Regions from separate parts of the Pseudoalteromonas sp. MMG024 genome, predicted to be linked through region 4. Evidence: predicted binding sites of a transcription regulator. Region 4 holds the regulator's gene; each other region holds the start of a gene.
What was found. The regulator sigma-54, encoded in region 4, starts transcription at its own class of promoters, with help from an activator protein. The targets are predictions, from matches to a motif close to GTTGGCACGNNNNTNGNNT.
Positions count from the first base shown of each region.

Region 1 (3,172 bases), on a different contig from region 4:
CAGAGATCGCAGGCGCACATCATGAAAAACTTAATGGTAAAGGCTACCCCAAAGGGCTGTTTGGTGAGCAAATTAGCTTTGAAGCACGCATTCTAGCAATTGCTGATATTTTTGAAGCACTCACCGCCTCGGATCGGCCTTATAAAACAGCTAAGACCCTGTCACAAGCCCTTGGCATAATGCAACAACTCGCAAGTAAAGGTGAGCTAGACCAAGATTTACTCAACTTTTTCATTGCCGAAAAGATCCCGGAACACTATGGGGAAGTTCACTTAAAAGCTGAACAACTCAATTAAAAAGGGAGCTAATGCTCCCTAAAATGATGACTGACGCTGTAAATAATGTTTACTTACATTAGATTGATGATTTTTTAGTTTCCACTTTAAATACATCGTAATTTGCAAGTGCCGGAATGCGCGCTTGTAACTCATCCTCTTGCATTGCTAGGTCTTTAAAGTCAAAACACATTTGGTCGGCTCTTTGCTCAATATTCTTCGCTTGTATCTCAACTTTTTCTTCAATTTGCTCGCCCATACGTTCCATGCGTTGCTCAAACTCGCTCATATCGCCGCCAGAACTTAACATTTCGCTACCTACCGTAATCAGCAAGCTGCCAATGGATTCCATAATCATTTCTTCCATTGCTTGTTCCATCTGCTGGTCGAACTTACTATCGAATGTGTCGCCAATGTTATCGAAACGGCCTTGATCCATAATGAATGTGCCACCGTCATAAAATGCAGCGTGAATTTCATCGCCAATCTCTGACATCATTTGTTCCATTGTAGCCATATTCTCTAAGCCAAATGCATTGCCCACCTCGCTTAGGGCAACACCTGCTAACGCGACACCTTCCATCGCAATCTCAGCCACTTGTGGAACCTGACCGCGCACATCGCTAGAGTAACGGGCAAGTAATGTTTGATCCGCTGCAGAGAGTGACTGCGCTTCGCCATTAATCTGCAAGTTACCATCTTGGTCAATAACTACTTCACCTGAAGCAGCTTTGATATTAACCGTATCAGGTGTAATTGATAGGGTGTTATTAAATTCTAAATTGCAGCTATCCGACGAAAAGCTCATATTGCTGTCGTGACCATCTTGATGTGCTACTGCATTTGTTGATAAGCCAATACACGCTGCCACTGCTGTTGTTAAAAGTAATTGTTTCATAGTGATTCCCGTATCTTTTGCGTTTTAATTTTTTCTCTCGTTGATATAGCTATATCAAGGTCAGTGCCAAATTTAAAAAACATATAAAATACATATGGATAACTATTTTATCGTGACTTTAAGAGCTTCTAAAAAGTATGTAAAAACTAAAAAGTAGTAAATTTAACCATGTAATTTGTGTATTTGACTAAGTTATTTGAAATATATTTACTTGCGCAAAATACAATAATGGCTATTACTGTTTATGAGTGCTTAAACATTTAATGTTGAGGGTGATCATGAAAGATAATTACCAAAACATAAACAATCAAGAGCCGCTAAATAGCGATTTAGAAAACAACCAAGAAAACGAACATAAACGCGAAGTTAAAAAACGTTTAGAAGATATTTTAGAAAGAAAGCGATTACGAAAATCCATTGGCATGGATGACACCCACAATTACTGGGATGAGCTATAACAGCATTTCGCGCCATTGTTTAAAAAAAATAATTAGCCACTGTTGATGCTTTATGTGGCGGGCATTGCACATCCCTAATTCCAAACTTAGTCACACAAAAATAATAAAAATCAGTCAATATAAATTAATCCATAGAATTAGCGCGTATTGATCTGAACGGATTCACCTAAATTTAGGTTAGCTGTGTTCGTTTAACTGCAACATTAAATCACCGAGCAAAGCTTTTAGTTGGGCCGCTTTATCAAGATCTAACCCTACTTTATCTACCAGTTGCGAAGGTAGGCACGAAAGCGACTGCTGCAGCAAATTGCCGTAATCAGTTAAATAAATACGTACTTTTCGCTCATCCCAATCATCACGCCTGCGCTCAATTAAGTTGTTGTCGGCCATACGCTTTAAAATAGGCGTTAATGTATTATTGTTTAAAATCGCCTGCTGCCCAATTTCACCCACAGTAACACCATCTTGCTGCCATAAAATCAGTAAAATAACGTACTGCGGATAAGTTAGTTTGTATTTGTCCAACTCAGGCTGATAAAGCCGCGTCACTAGACGTGACGCCGCATAAATTGGAAAGCAAAGTTGATTTTCTAACAGTTGCTCGGGCTTACTTGTCATACTATTGCGCCAGTGCTTTTTCGATATAGCTAGCAAGTGCGTCGGGTTTTGTTGTTGGCGCAAAACGCTTAACTGGCTTGCCATCTCGGCCAATTAAAAACTTAGTAAAATTCCATTTAATTTTATTGCCTAAAATACCCGATAATTCAGTGCGTAAATACTTATAAAGTGGGTGGCTATTTTCACCATTTACATCGATTTTCTCTGTCATAGTGAAATCAACGCCATAGTTAATTAAACATTCGCCCTGAATTTGTTCCGGCGAACCAGGTTCTTGTTGGCCAAACTGGTTACACGGGCAACCAATAATAACTAAACCTTGGTCGCTATACTTTTTGTGTAGCGCTTGAAGACCTTCATATTGTGGTGTCAATCCACACTTACTCGCTGTATTTACGACTAATACGACTTTGCCTGCAAAATCTGCAAAGTCGATATTCTGACCTTGCAAACTGTTAATACTAAATTGATAAAATGGTGCCATTAGCTTTCTCCTCTGTTGCAGTCAAATATATCGCGCACGATATAATCGCACAATAATAGTTCAAAAATTGAAATAAATCGCGGTCATCTCGATTTAAACTCTTCAATTAAAAAATCTATTAATAAACGTACTCTTAAGGGCATTAGATCACGATTGGGGTAAACCAGCCAAGAAGCGTTATCTGCAACTTGATATGAGTCTAATAAGCTTACTAATTTACCACTTTCAATATAGTCCCCAACAATATCATACGCTAGATGAGCAATGCCCAAGCCCGATAAACACGCTTGCAGCAGCGCTTCTCCATTATTGCTGCGCCAACGTCCAGCCACCTTAAACTCTTTAATATTGTTGCCCATATTAAAGCGCCAACGGTTAGTAACTGCTATTAAACAATTATGCTCTATCAATTGCTCTGGGTGGCTTGGCGCAGGAAACC
Region 1 is NZ_JAKFZO010000023.1:4,679-7,850, reverse strand. It holds gene L1068_RS18090 (HD domain-containing phosphohydrolase) at 1-296, shown strand, start outside; gene L1068_RS18085 (YggN family protein) at 355-1,173, opposite strand; gene L1068_RS18080 (hypothetical protein) at 1,452-1,631, shown strand; gene L1068_RS18075 (MarR family transcriptional regulator) at 1,809-2,249, opposite strand; gene L1068_RS18070 (glutathione peroxidase) at 2,251-2,733, opposite strand; gene L1068_RS18065 (LysR family transcriptional regulator) at 2,817-3,172, opposite strand, start outside.
Region 1: L1068_RS18085 (YggN family protein) is a predicted target of sigma-54. The motif match lies at 1,226-1,244, and genes of this name have one in related genera.

Region 2 (3,172 bases), on a different contig from region 4:
AAGTATTCTTGCTCACGTTTACGTTCAATTTCATATTCTTTACGCGAACGCGCGGTAAGTGAGTTTTGTGAGCCCGAGTTAAGTAAGCGGCCATTTTGGTCTGTTACGGTTACTCGGCTAGGCTCTAACCCTTGTACCGCAGAGGCGACCATATCTACAACCGAATCAACTTCTTCACCATCAAGTGTGCGACCACGTCTTACCGTTAATACAACCGTTGCACTTGGCTTTTTCTCTCGGCGAGCAAAGACATTTTCTTTTGGAATCGCTAACAGAACTTTAGCGCGCGCTACTTTACTAAGCTCTTCAATAGTACGTGCAAGCTGCTGTTCACGTGAGTGCTTTAAACGCTCACGCTCTAGACGCTGGCTCACGCCAAAGCCCATATCTTGCATTAAAATTTCGGTGCCTGACGAAGGCACTTGCTCAAGACCTTCTTTAGCCATCAATAACTTGATATTTTGATACGCTTCAACCGGCACTGAAACAACATTGCCATCGAGCTTGTATTCTACTTTTTGTGCGTCTAAGAATTCGAGCGTTTGGATCAGTTCATCCATTGGCATTTTGCCAAGAGGACGCATATCAGGCTCTTTCGCCCAAATCATGATGAATACGGCAATTGCGACACAAATTGTTAGTGCGATAATGAGCGTGACTTGGCGCATTACATCAACACCACTTAAGCTGCCAAGAAACCCTGATTTTTGTTCTTGATTACCACCACCTGCATCGCCGACAGCTAAGTCGTTAGCGTCAAGTGTTGATAAATCTGTTGATGTATTAGCCACAACCCTACTCCACTATTTCTTATACAGGCATGTTCATAATGTCTTTATAAGCTTCAATAAGCTTATTACGCACTTGAACGGTTGCTTCAAACGCCACCGAAGACTTTTGCGATGCGATCATTACTTCAGCCAGTGACACATTGCGGTCACCCATTTCTAACGCCGTTGCTTTCGCTTTAGAGTCTTGCTGTAAACCGTTAACCGTATCGAGCGCATCTTTTAATAGATTATTAAATTCAACCTGTGAGCTACCTTGAATAGATTCAATAGGCTGTTTCGGTTTAGAAAAGTTACTTGCTTCTACTGCAAGTGACTGCATTTCTTGATAAAGATTGTTTGGTGAAATGTTCATACTAACAAACCGTATAAATTGACTTAATACGATTAATGCAAGCTTAATGCCAAAAATAAAACATTTAAAATCAAAAGTTTACAACGGCATTTTTTTGACTTTGATAAAATTCAGACAGAAATAAAGCCTCCTGTCAGAGGCTCGATTTAAAAAGTAGGTGTATCTGTTGTGCTCAGTACAATGATTTTTTATGCAGGTAATTCAATTCCCATCTCACGCATTTTTGCTAATTTATACCGCAGTGTTCGCGGGCTCATACCAAGACGCTCAGCAACGTCTTTACGCTTGCCATCACACGCACGAAGCATATCTAGAATAATTGAATTTTCTTTATCTTTAAGCTCTTGTTTATAACCCTGAGCATCATCCACTTGGGTTGATTGCACTGTTGCGACGTCTGGTGCTACTTGCTCAGGTTCTTCACAAGTCAGCGGTATCTTTGGCGACAGACTTGTTGGTTGCATGCTTGCTACCGAGCCTAAGAAAATATCATCTGCGGTAATCATTTTATGGCTTTGCAAAATAAGTGCGCGCTGAACGACATTTTCAAGCTCACGAACATTACCAGGCCAGTTGTAACTGAGTAATTTTTCTTTAGCTTGTGCGTCAAACTGCACCGGCATGTCATTATTATGACGCTGAATTAAATGCTCAGCCAATGGGACGATATCCCCTGGACGCTCAGCAAGTGGCAGCCACTCGAGCGGAAAAACGTTAAGGCGATAATATAAATCTTCGCGAAATACGCCTTGCGCCACCGCCTCTTTTAAGTCGCGGTTAGACGTTGCAAGCACACGTACATCTAAATTAATGGTCTTACGAGAGCCAAGACGCTCCACTTCACGCTCTTGCAGTACACGCAATAATTTCGCCTGTAGGCTCAAATCCATCTCGGTAATTTCATCAAGTAGAATAGTGCCGCCTTGCGCTTGTTCAAACTTACCAGGACATGCTTGAATGGCGCCGGTAAACGCGCCTTTTTCATAGCCAAATAAAGTGGCTTCTAGCATATTTTCAGGAATCGCCGCGCAGTTAATCGCTACAAAGTTCTGCTCTGCACGCGGTGAACTATCATGAATATAACGTGCCATTACTTCTTTACCTGATCCACTTGGCCCAAGCACCATAACGGATGCATCAGATTTAGCCACTTTCTCTGCAAGTTGCATAAGCGCTTTACTGGCTGGGTCTTCAACAATTGGCCCATCTTTAATGGCTTCTTTTTCTGGTAAATAACGACTTACCATGTTTAATAACACTTCTGGTGCGAATGGTTTCGCCATGTAGTCGATGGCTCCTAAGCGCATCGCTTCAACCGCATCATCAATGGTCGCGTAAGCTGTCATCATTAACACAGGTAAATCAGGGTAGTTAAGCTTAATACTTTTAAGTAAATCGATACCTGACATAGTGCCCATTTGCACGTCACTGACCACCATTGAAATACCGCCTTCTTTAAGCTTAATAATCGCTTGTTCGGCACTGTCGGCTTCAACACAATTAATATCAGCCAATGCTAGGGTATCGACTAACGCTTCTCGTAAACCAGAATCATCTTCTACGACTAATACTTTTGCATCGTTCATAATCACTCCTAACACGCTGTTTTAGAGATAATCGGTAGGTACAAGTTAAACTCAGCCCCACCAAGCTCACTATTGCCTGCTTTTACAAACCCTTGATGGCTGTTAGCAACCGATTGAACCACGGCAAGACCTAACCCGGTACCGTGAGATTTAGTGGTGAAGAACGGCTCAAAGATCTGTTGGATAGCCGTTTCACTTAACCCCGTGCCGTTATCTTTCACCGAAATTTTGACGTGATCTGCGAATTTTTTAGACCGCGTTGCACTTAACTCAATTTTTCCACCTTGGCCACAGGCTTGCACCGCATTATGCACTAAATTGCTAATTGCACTGCTCAGTGCAACTTTATTAGCGATAATTTCAATATCAGGCTCAGGCAATTTAAGGTCGAGAATGCATTGCTGGCGCATAATCATTGCTTCTGAAGCATGCGTCACATCCGT
Region 2 is NZ_JAKFZO010000013.1:125,509-128,680, forward strand. It holds gene fliF (flagellar basal-body MS-ring/collar protein FliF) at 1-791, opposite strand, end outside; gene fliE (flagellar hook-basal body complex protein FliE) at 811-1,143, opposite strand; gene L1068_RS14080 (sigma-54 dependent transcriptional regulator) at 1,332-2,729, opposite strand; gene L1068_RS14085 (ATP-binding protein) at 2,738-3,172, opposite strand, start outside.
Region 2: fliE (flagellar hook-basal body complex protein FliE) is a predicted target of sigma-54. The motif match lies at 1,179-1,197, and genes of this name have one in related genera.

Region 3 (3,172 bases), on a different contig from region 4:
TGAGATGTACGTGTGCTCTTTGTCTGTGCTTATCACCGAGAGCACTTTTGTGTATGTTTCACGTAATGACACCATGAAATCGTTATCCGTTTCGACTTCACCTTCATCAAGCACTACTAAAGGTTGTAATTCAGCCGCGGCACGCTCTTTCTCAGAAATCATGCGCTCGAAGATGATTTCAAGACTTTGGCTAGAAACTTTTGATTTGGCTTCTTTATAAAATTCGATACCGCCATTTAAAACTTTCACAAGCTCTTTTACCGGGGTTAAGTTGTAATTTGAGTTTGACATAAATGCTCCTTTTCAATTTTCTTAACGGTTCAATCTATTAATGCATGGCGTGTGCCAAAAATAAAATCAATTAAAATCAAGTGCTTGTCGGTTTTTATGGAAAAGTGCCTGCGACACATTTACAGGCACTATGAAGTTTTTACTTATCTTGACTCTGTATATCTTGCAAAGAGTGGCCACCCTTTGCGTTAAAGTCTAACGTACGGATTGGGAACGGAATAAGGATGTCGTTTTGCTCAAGTGTTTTATGAATAGTAGCAACCGCTTTGTGGCGCATTTCCATAAAGCCAACCTCGCCTGGGTAGTCTATCCAAAACCATACAAGCAGGTTTACTGAGCTGTCAGCAAACTCGCTGGCATACACTGCAGTTTCAGATTGTTTAATTACGCCATCAAGATCATTAATAGCATCGGTAAGCACGTCTCGTGCTTTATCTACATCGTCTGCGTAAGAAATCCCCACAGGTATTTCAATACGACGTTTGCGTAGGCGCGAGTAATTTAATAGCTCGTTCTTAAACAGGATTTTGTTGGGCACTATGGCCATTTGTCCATAAAAGTTCTCTATTAAGGTATTGCGCAGGTTAATACGCTCAACCGTGCCAAAGGTATCGCCTGCTTCTATTATGTCGCCAACGCGAAAGGGTTTACGAATACCCATTACAATGCCGGCAATTAGGTTCTCCGTCATATCTTGAAAAGCAAAGCCAATAGCAAGGCCAATAATACCTGCACCTGCAAGTAATGATGCTACCGCTTTTGAGAGCCCCATAATGTCGAGTGCGAAAAAGAAACCAATTACAATAATCACCATGCGACAAATGCCTGTAATAAGGCCAGCAATTTGCGATGATTCAAAAATACGGTTAAGTAACTTCTTTACCCAGCCCGATATCCATTTGGATAACATTAAAAATACGATAAAGATTACGAGTGCAATCACCAGGTTGGGCAAATTCTTTATGGTTATTTCAAGCCAGTGGGTGAGCTTTTCATTTATAAGAGACCAAAACTTCTCCAATGTAATCGACATAACTGCTCCTTTAATAATGTAATGACGTTACTTTGGGTTACGCAGTTTATATGCCAGCGTAGCTAAATTGAGTAAGGCTAAGGTGTTGTGAGGTTTTTGTAATAGTGGCACTGTGTATTTGTGTAAAACGTACATGGATTTTTTTCACACTGGTTATGTAAATGCTACATTGGTAAATGTCTTAATTTATTTAAGTTACTGATATTTAATGTTAAAAATTCTGGCATGTGAAGTGCATTAAGTAAATCGAACTCAGCAAAAAGGAAATTTATTATGAATCGTACATTTAATACACTTGCACTAGTTACTGTTTTATCTACAACTGCTCTTTCAGTAAACGCGAAAGACAACCAGTGGGAAAAAGAAGCAAGCGACGCTTGGATTGATGGTAAAGCTGAAGCAACCTTACTTTTCAATACACAGCTAAATTCGTTTGATATTAACACCGATGTAGATAAAGGTGTGGTAACACTTACGGGTAAAGTAAATCACGATGTTGATAAAAAGCTGGCACAAGAGTTAGTTATTGGTATCGACGGTGTTAAAGAGGTTGAAAACCGCTTAACAGTGCTACCAGATAGCAAAAATAAGTCAGAAAAAGACGATGGTCAAATTGAGTCTGACTTTGTAGACGCAAAAATTGCAACGGTAATCAAAACACGCTTATTGTTCGATACAGATATTAGCGGTACGAGCATTGACGTTGATGTTGAAGGCCAAAACGTTACCTTAAAGGGTGAAGTTGAATCAGAAGCTGAAAAGCAACTAGCAATCACAATTGCTAAAAACGCAGACGACGTTGAAAACGTAGAAGATAACCTTCGCGTTGTAAAACAGTCTTAATCCTGTCCCAATTACTGCACTACCAAAAAGCACCGAAAGGTGCTTTTTTTATGCCTATTAATTACACGTATATCAATTGGGAAATATTATATATAGCAATAGCTTGAGTGTTGTTATATGCTACAAAAAAGATAATTAATATTTAGACAAGGAATAAAATAATGGACGAAGGATTGTTCTCAAGCTTAGGGGCCGTATCTGTTGTTGTTTTAGCCGCGGCTGATGCCGTTAGAAATGACAAAAATTTGAAAGATGATTGGACTAGAAGGTTTAAGAAAGGCATTGTTTGGGCTGTATTATTTTCTTTTATTCCCTGCATTTTATTGTATGCAGCGAATAACAGTAATGCGAAGAAAGGTGAGCCAGCATATACTGTTTTGCAATGGGTGGTGAGTTTGCCTTTAACGGCCTTAATTTCTATCACAATTTTTACTTTGTTATTTGTTTTACGCCCGCACCCGGAAAGAAATTCGTTCAAACCTCTCAAAGTATTTACGTTAATTTTTTGGGCTGGCGCAATCGCATTTATCTTTTATGCCAGCATCTTTCTTGTAAATCAATTTGCGCTTTTATTCGCGTAACTATCAAATGCCAGTAACCAACGTCTAAGTTACTGGCGCACACATCATTAATGGTTAAAGCACTTAACAAGTGTCGTTTAGCAGTTGTTTTGAACTCTTTATTAGTCTGTGTGGTCTACTAACTTCTTGTTTTATTTAACCTGAACCCGCGTTCAGGTTACTTTTAAACTTACCTAGAGTTCATTTTTCTCTAGGTATATCAGTTAGAGAATATATGGACGTAGTACTTAAAGAAATAACCAGTTCAAATTATGAGTTAGTGTGTGATTTAGATGTAACAGAAGATCAGCAAGATTACGTGGCGTGTAATATGTGGTCGCTGGTTGAATCGCATTACAACTCGGGCTATACCTGCAAAGCAATTTATTGTGATAACCAAGCTGTTGGCTTTTTTATGTGGGTGCAAGAATCACCAGAAAAAGTG
Region 3 is NZ_JAKFZO010000026.1:6,559-9,730, forward strand. It holds gene L1068_RS18870 (PA2169 family four-helix-bundle protein) at 1-291, opposite strand, end outside; gene L1068_RS18875 (mechanosensitive ion channel family protein) at 431-1,324, opposite strand; gene L1068_RS18880 (BON domain-containing protein) at 1,598-2,167, shown strand; gene L1068_RS18885 (hypothetical protein) at 2,329-2,748, shown strand; gene L1068_RS18890 (GNAT family N-acetyltransferase) at 2,963-3,172, shown strand, end outside.
Region 3: L1068_RS18880 (BON domain-containing protein) is a predicted target of sigma-54. The motif match lies at 1,544-1,562, and genes of this name have one in related genera.

Region 4 (3,172 bases):
GAGATTGACGCCGATGAGCAAGCTGCTCGCTTAAAAGAAAATGTCGGTATTTTTCGCCATAATGTACAAATTAAGCATGGCAACATGACCATCACCGCCGATTACCTTGAAGCACATAAACGAGCTGAGTTAGGAGATAACCAGCAATTGCTTATTGCCAGTGGTGACCCGGTAAAATTTAGTGCTGAACAAGAAGATGGGTCAACCATTGTCGCAAGTGCTAAAAAAGTCACTTACGATGTGGCTAAATCATTATTTACAATGTCTGGTGGCGCTAAATTTCAACAAAATGGCGACATGATGTCAGCAGATACCATCATCTATGATCGCGCAGCTGAAACAGTGACGTCTAAAAAAGCTGAAAACTCAACTAACCAAGTAAAAACCATCATCAATACGCAAAATGAACAAGGCGGACAATGAGCACATTAATTGCCGAAAAGCTGGCTAAAAGTTACAAATCACGCCAAGTGGTAAAAAATGTTGGTTTAGAAGTGAAAGCTGGCAGCATTGTTGGTTTGCTTGGCCCTAACGGTGCCGGTAAAACTACGACCTTTTACATGATTGTTGGTTTAGTACCGAGCGACAATGGCGTTATTCGCATTGATGATAATGACATTACATTGCAACCAATGCATAGTCGCGCCCGTTTAGGTATAGGCTATTTACCGCAAGAATCGTCGATTTTTAGAAAGCTTACTGTGTATCAAAACATCATGGCGATTCTAGAAACACGCAAAGAACTTAATCGTGTGCAACGCGAAGAAGCGCTCGATGATTTATTAGAAGAATTTAACATTGGCCATATCCGAGATTCACAGGGTATGGCATTGTCGGGCGGTGAACGTCGTCGTGTGGAAATTGCGCGCGCATTAGCCGCAAACCCCAAATTTATCCTGTTAGATGAACCTTTTGCTGGTGTTGATCCTATTTCAGTGATAGATATAAAGAAAATAATTGAGCATTTGAAAAATCGCGGCATTGGCGTGTTAATAACAGACCACAACGTGCGTGAAACCTTAGATGTATGTGAAAAAGCCTACATTGTTTCTCACGGCGAATTAATCGCATCTGGCACGGCTGAAGACGTTTTAAACAACCAAAAAGTACGCGATGTATACCTAGGTGAACAATTCAGACTATAGTAATAGTTATAGGCCTTAACTTTGGAATTGAATTGTTAACTAGCGGCTTGAAATCGAAAGAAGGATTAGAATAACTACATGAAGCAATCTTTACAGCTTCGCCTTGGGCAGCAACTAACAATGACTCCACAATTGCAACAGGCTATTCGCTTGTTGCAGCTGAGTACGTTAGATTTGCAGCAAGAAATTCAAGAAGCGCTTGATGCCAATCCTTTACTTGAAGAAGACATTGACTACAGTGACGATAAACAAAACAACGAAAACACTGAGTCAAACAAAGACGAATCATTAAACGGCGATGATATTGAAGCAGCGCCAAGCCAAAGTGAAATTGAATCAAGCGACGCACTTAGCAACGAGAATATTTCTGAAGATTTAGCTATGGATGTGTCGTGGGATGATTATATCAGCGCCGCACCTGTTTCTGTCAGTAACGCCCCAGCTCCTGACAACGATACTGTATATCAAGGCTCTACCAGCGAATCATTGCAAGATTACTTGATGTGGCAATTACGCTTAACGCCGTTCAGCGACACCGACGAGATGATCGCAACCACAATTGTTGAAGCGGTAGACGATTCGGGTTATTTAACACAAAGTAGCGAAGAAATTTTAGAAGCGGTACAGCAATCTGACGACCAAGAACAAATTGAACTAGACGAAGTTGAAGCGGTACTTAAACGCGTTCAACTCTTTGATCCTGTTGGTATTGCTGCGCGTTCGTTACAAGAATGTTTATTGATCCAGCTCAATCAGTACGACAAAAATACCCCTTGGCTAAACGAAACAAAGAGCGTAATCTCAAACCATATGGAACTTTTAGGGTTACGTGATTATCGTACAATAATGAAGAAGGCTAAACTCAAGGAGCCTGAGTTAAAAGAAGTCTTAACATTAATACATAGCCTTAATCCAAAGCCAGCTGAAAGCATCATAAAAGAAGAACCTGAATACGTGGTTCCCGATGTTTCAGTAAAGAAAATTAAAGGACGCTGGCGCGTTGATTTAAACAACGATAGCATGCCAAAGATCCGCGTGAATGAACAATACGCTGCGCTTACTCGCTCGATGAAATCAAGCACTGACAGCCAGTTTATTCGCAACCATTTGCAAGAAGCAAAATGGTTTATTAAAAGCTTAGAAAGTCGCAATGATACTTTATTAAAAGTAGCCAATTGCATTGTTGAACAACAACAGGCATTCTTTGAATATGGTGACGAAGCAATGAAACCTATGGTTTTAAACGACGTTGCCGAAATGGTCGAGATGCATGAGTCGACTATCTCGCGTGTAACAACGCAAAAATACATGCATACACCACGTGGCATTTATGAGCTTAAATACTTTTTTTCAAGCCACGTTAGCACGGAAAATGGGGGTGAGTGTTCATCCACCGCGATTCGAGCACTGATCAAAAAGCTAGTTGCGGCGGAAAATCCTGCTAAACCATTAAGTGATAGCAAGATTACCGACTTACTAGCAGAACAAGGAATTAAAGTGGCGCGACGCACTATCGCAAAATACCGTGAGTCGCTATCCATACCACCGTCTAATCAGCGCAAGAGCCTGATCTAGACCAAATAGAAGGAAAATGCTTATGCAATTAAACTTAACAGGTCGTCACGTAGAAATTACTGATTCTTTAAGAGACTATGTCACTAACAAATTTGCAAAACTAGAGAGGCATTTTGATCATATAAATAACGTGCACGTTATTCTAGATATTGAAAAACTATCACAAAAAGCAGAAGCTACTATGCATGTTAACGGTGGCGAATTGTTTGCCTCTACCGAGCATCAAGATATGTATGCAGCAATCGATGGCCTGGTCGACAAACTAGACCGCCAAGTAATTAAGCACAAAGAGAAACTTTCTCGCCACTAAAATGAAATTAACCGATATTATTGCTGAGGACTGCGCTAAAACCGCGGTCCTTTTTAATAGCAAAAAAAGACTGTTTGAATTTATTAGCGACCTTGCCCATCAGCAAGCCCCTGATATTACTTCTCAAGAGTTTCTTGAAGCC
Region 4 is NZ_JAKFZO010000005.1:160,462-163,633, reverse strand. It holds gene lptA (lipopolysaccharide transport periplasmic protein LptA) at 1-423, shown strand, start outside; gene lptB (LPS export ABC transporter ATP-binding protein) at 420-1,145, shown strand; gene L1068_RS06560 (RNA polymerase factor sigma-54) at 1,224-2,720, shown strand; gene hpf (ribosome hibernation promoting factor) at 2,743-3,030, shown strand; gene ptsN (PTS IIA-like nitrogen regulatory protein PtsN) at 3,032-3,172, shown strand, end outside.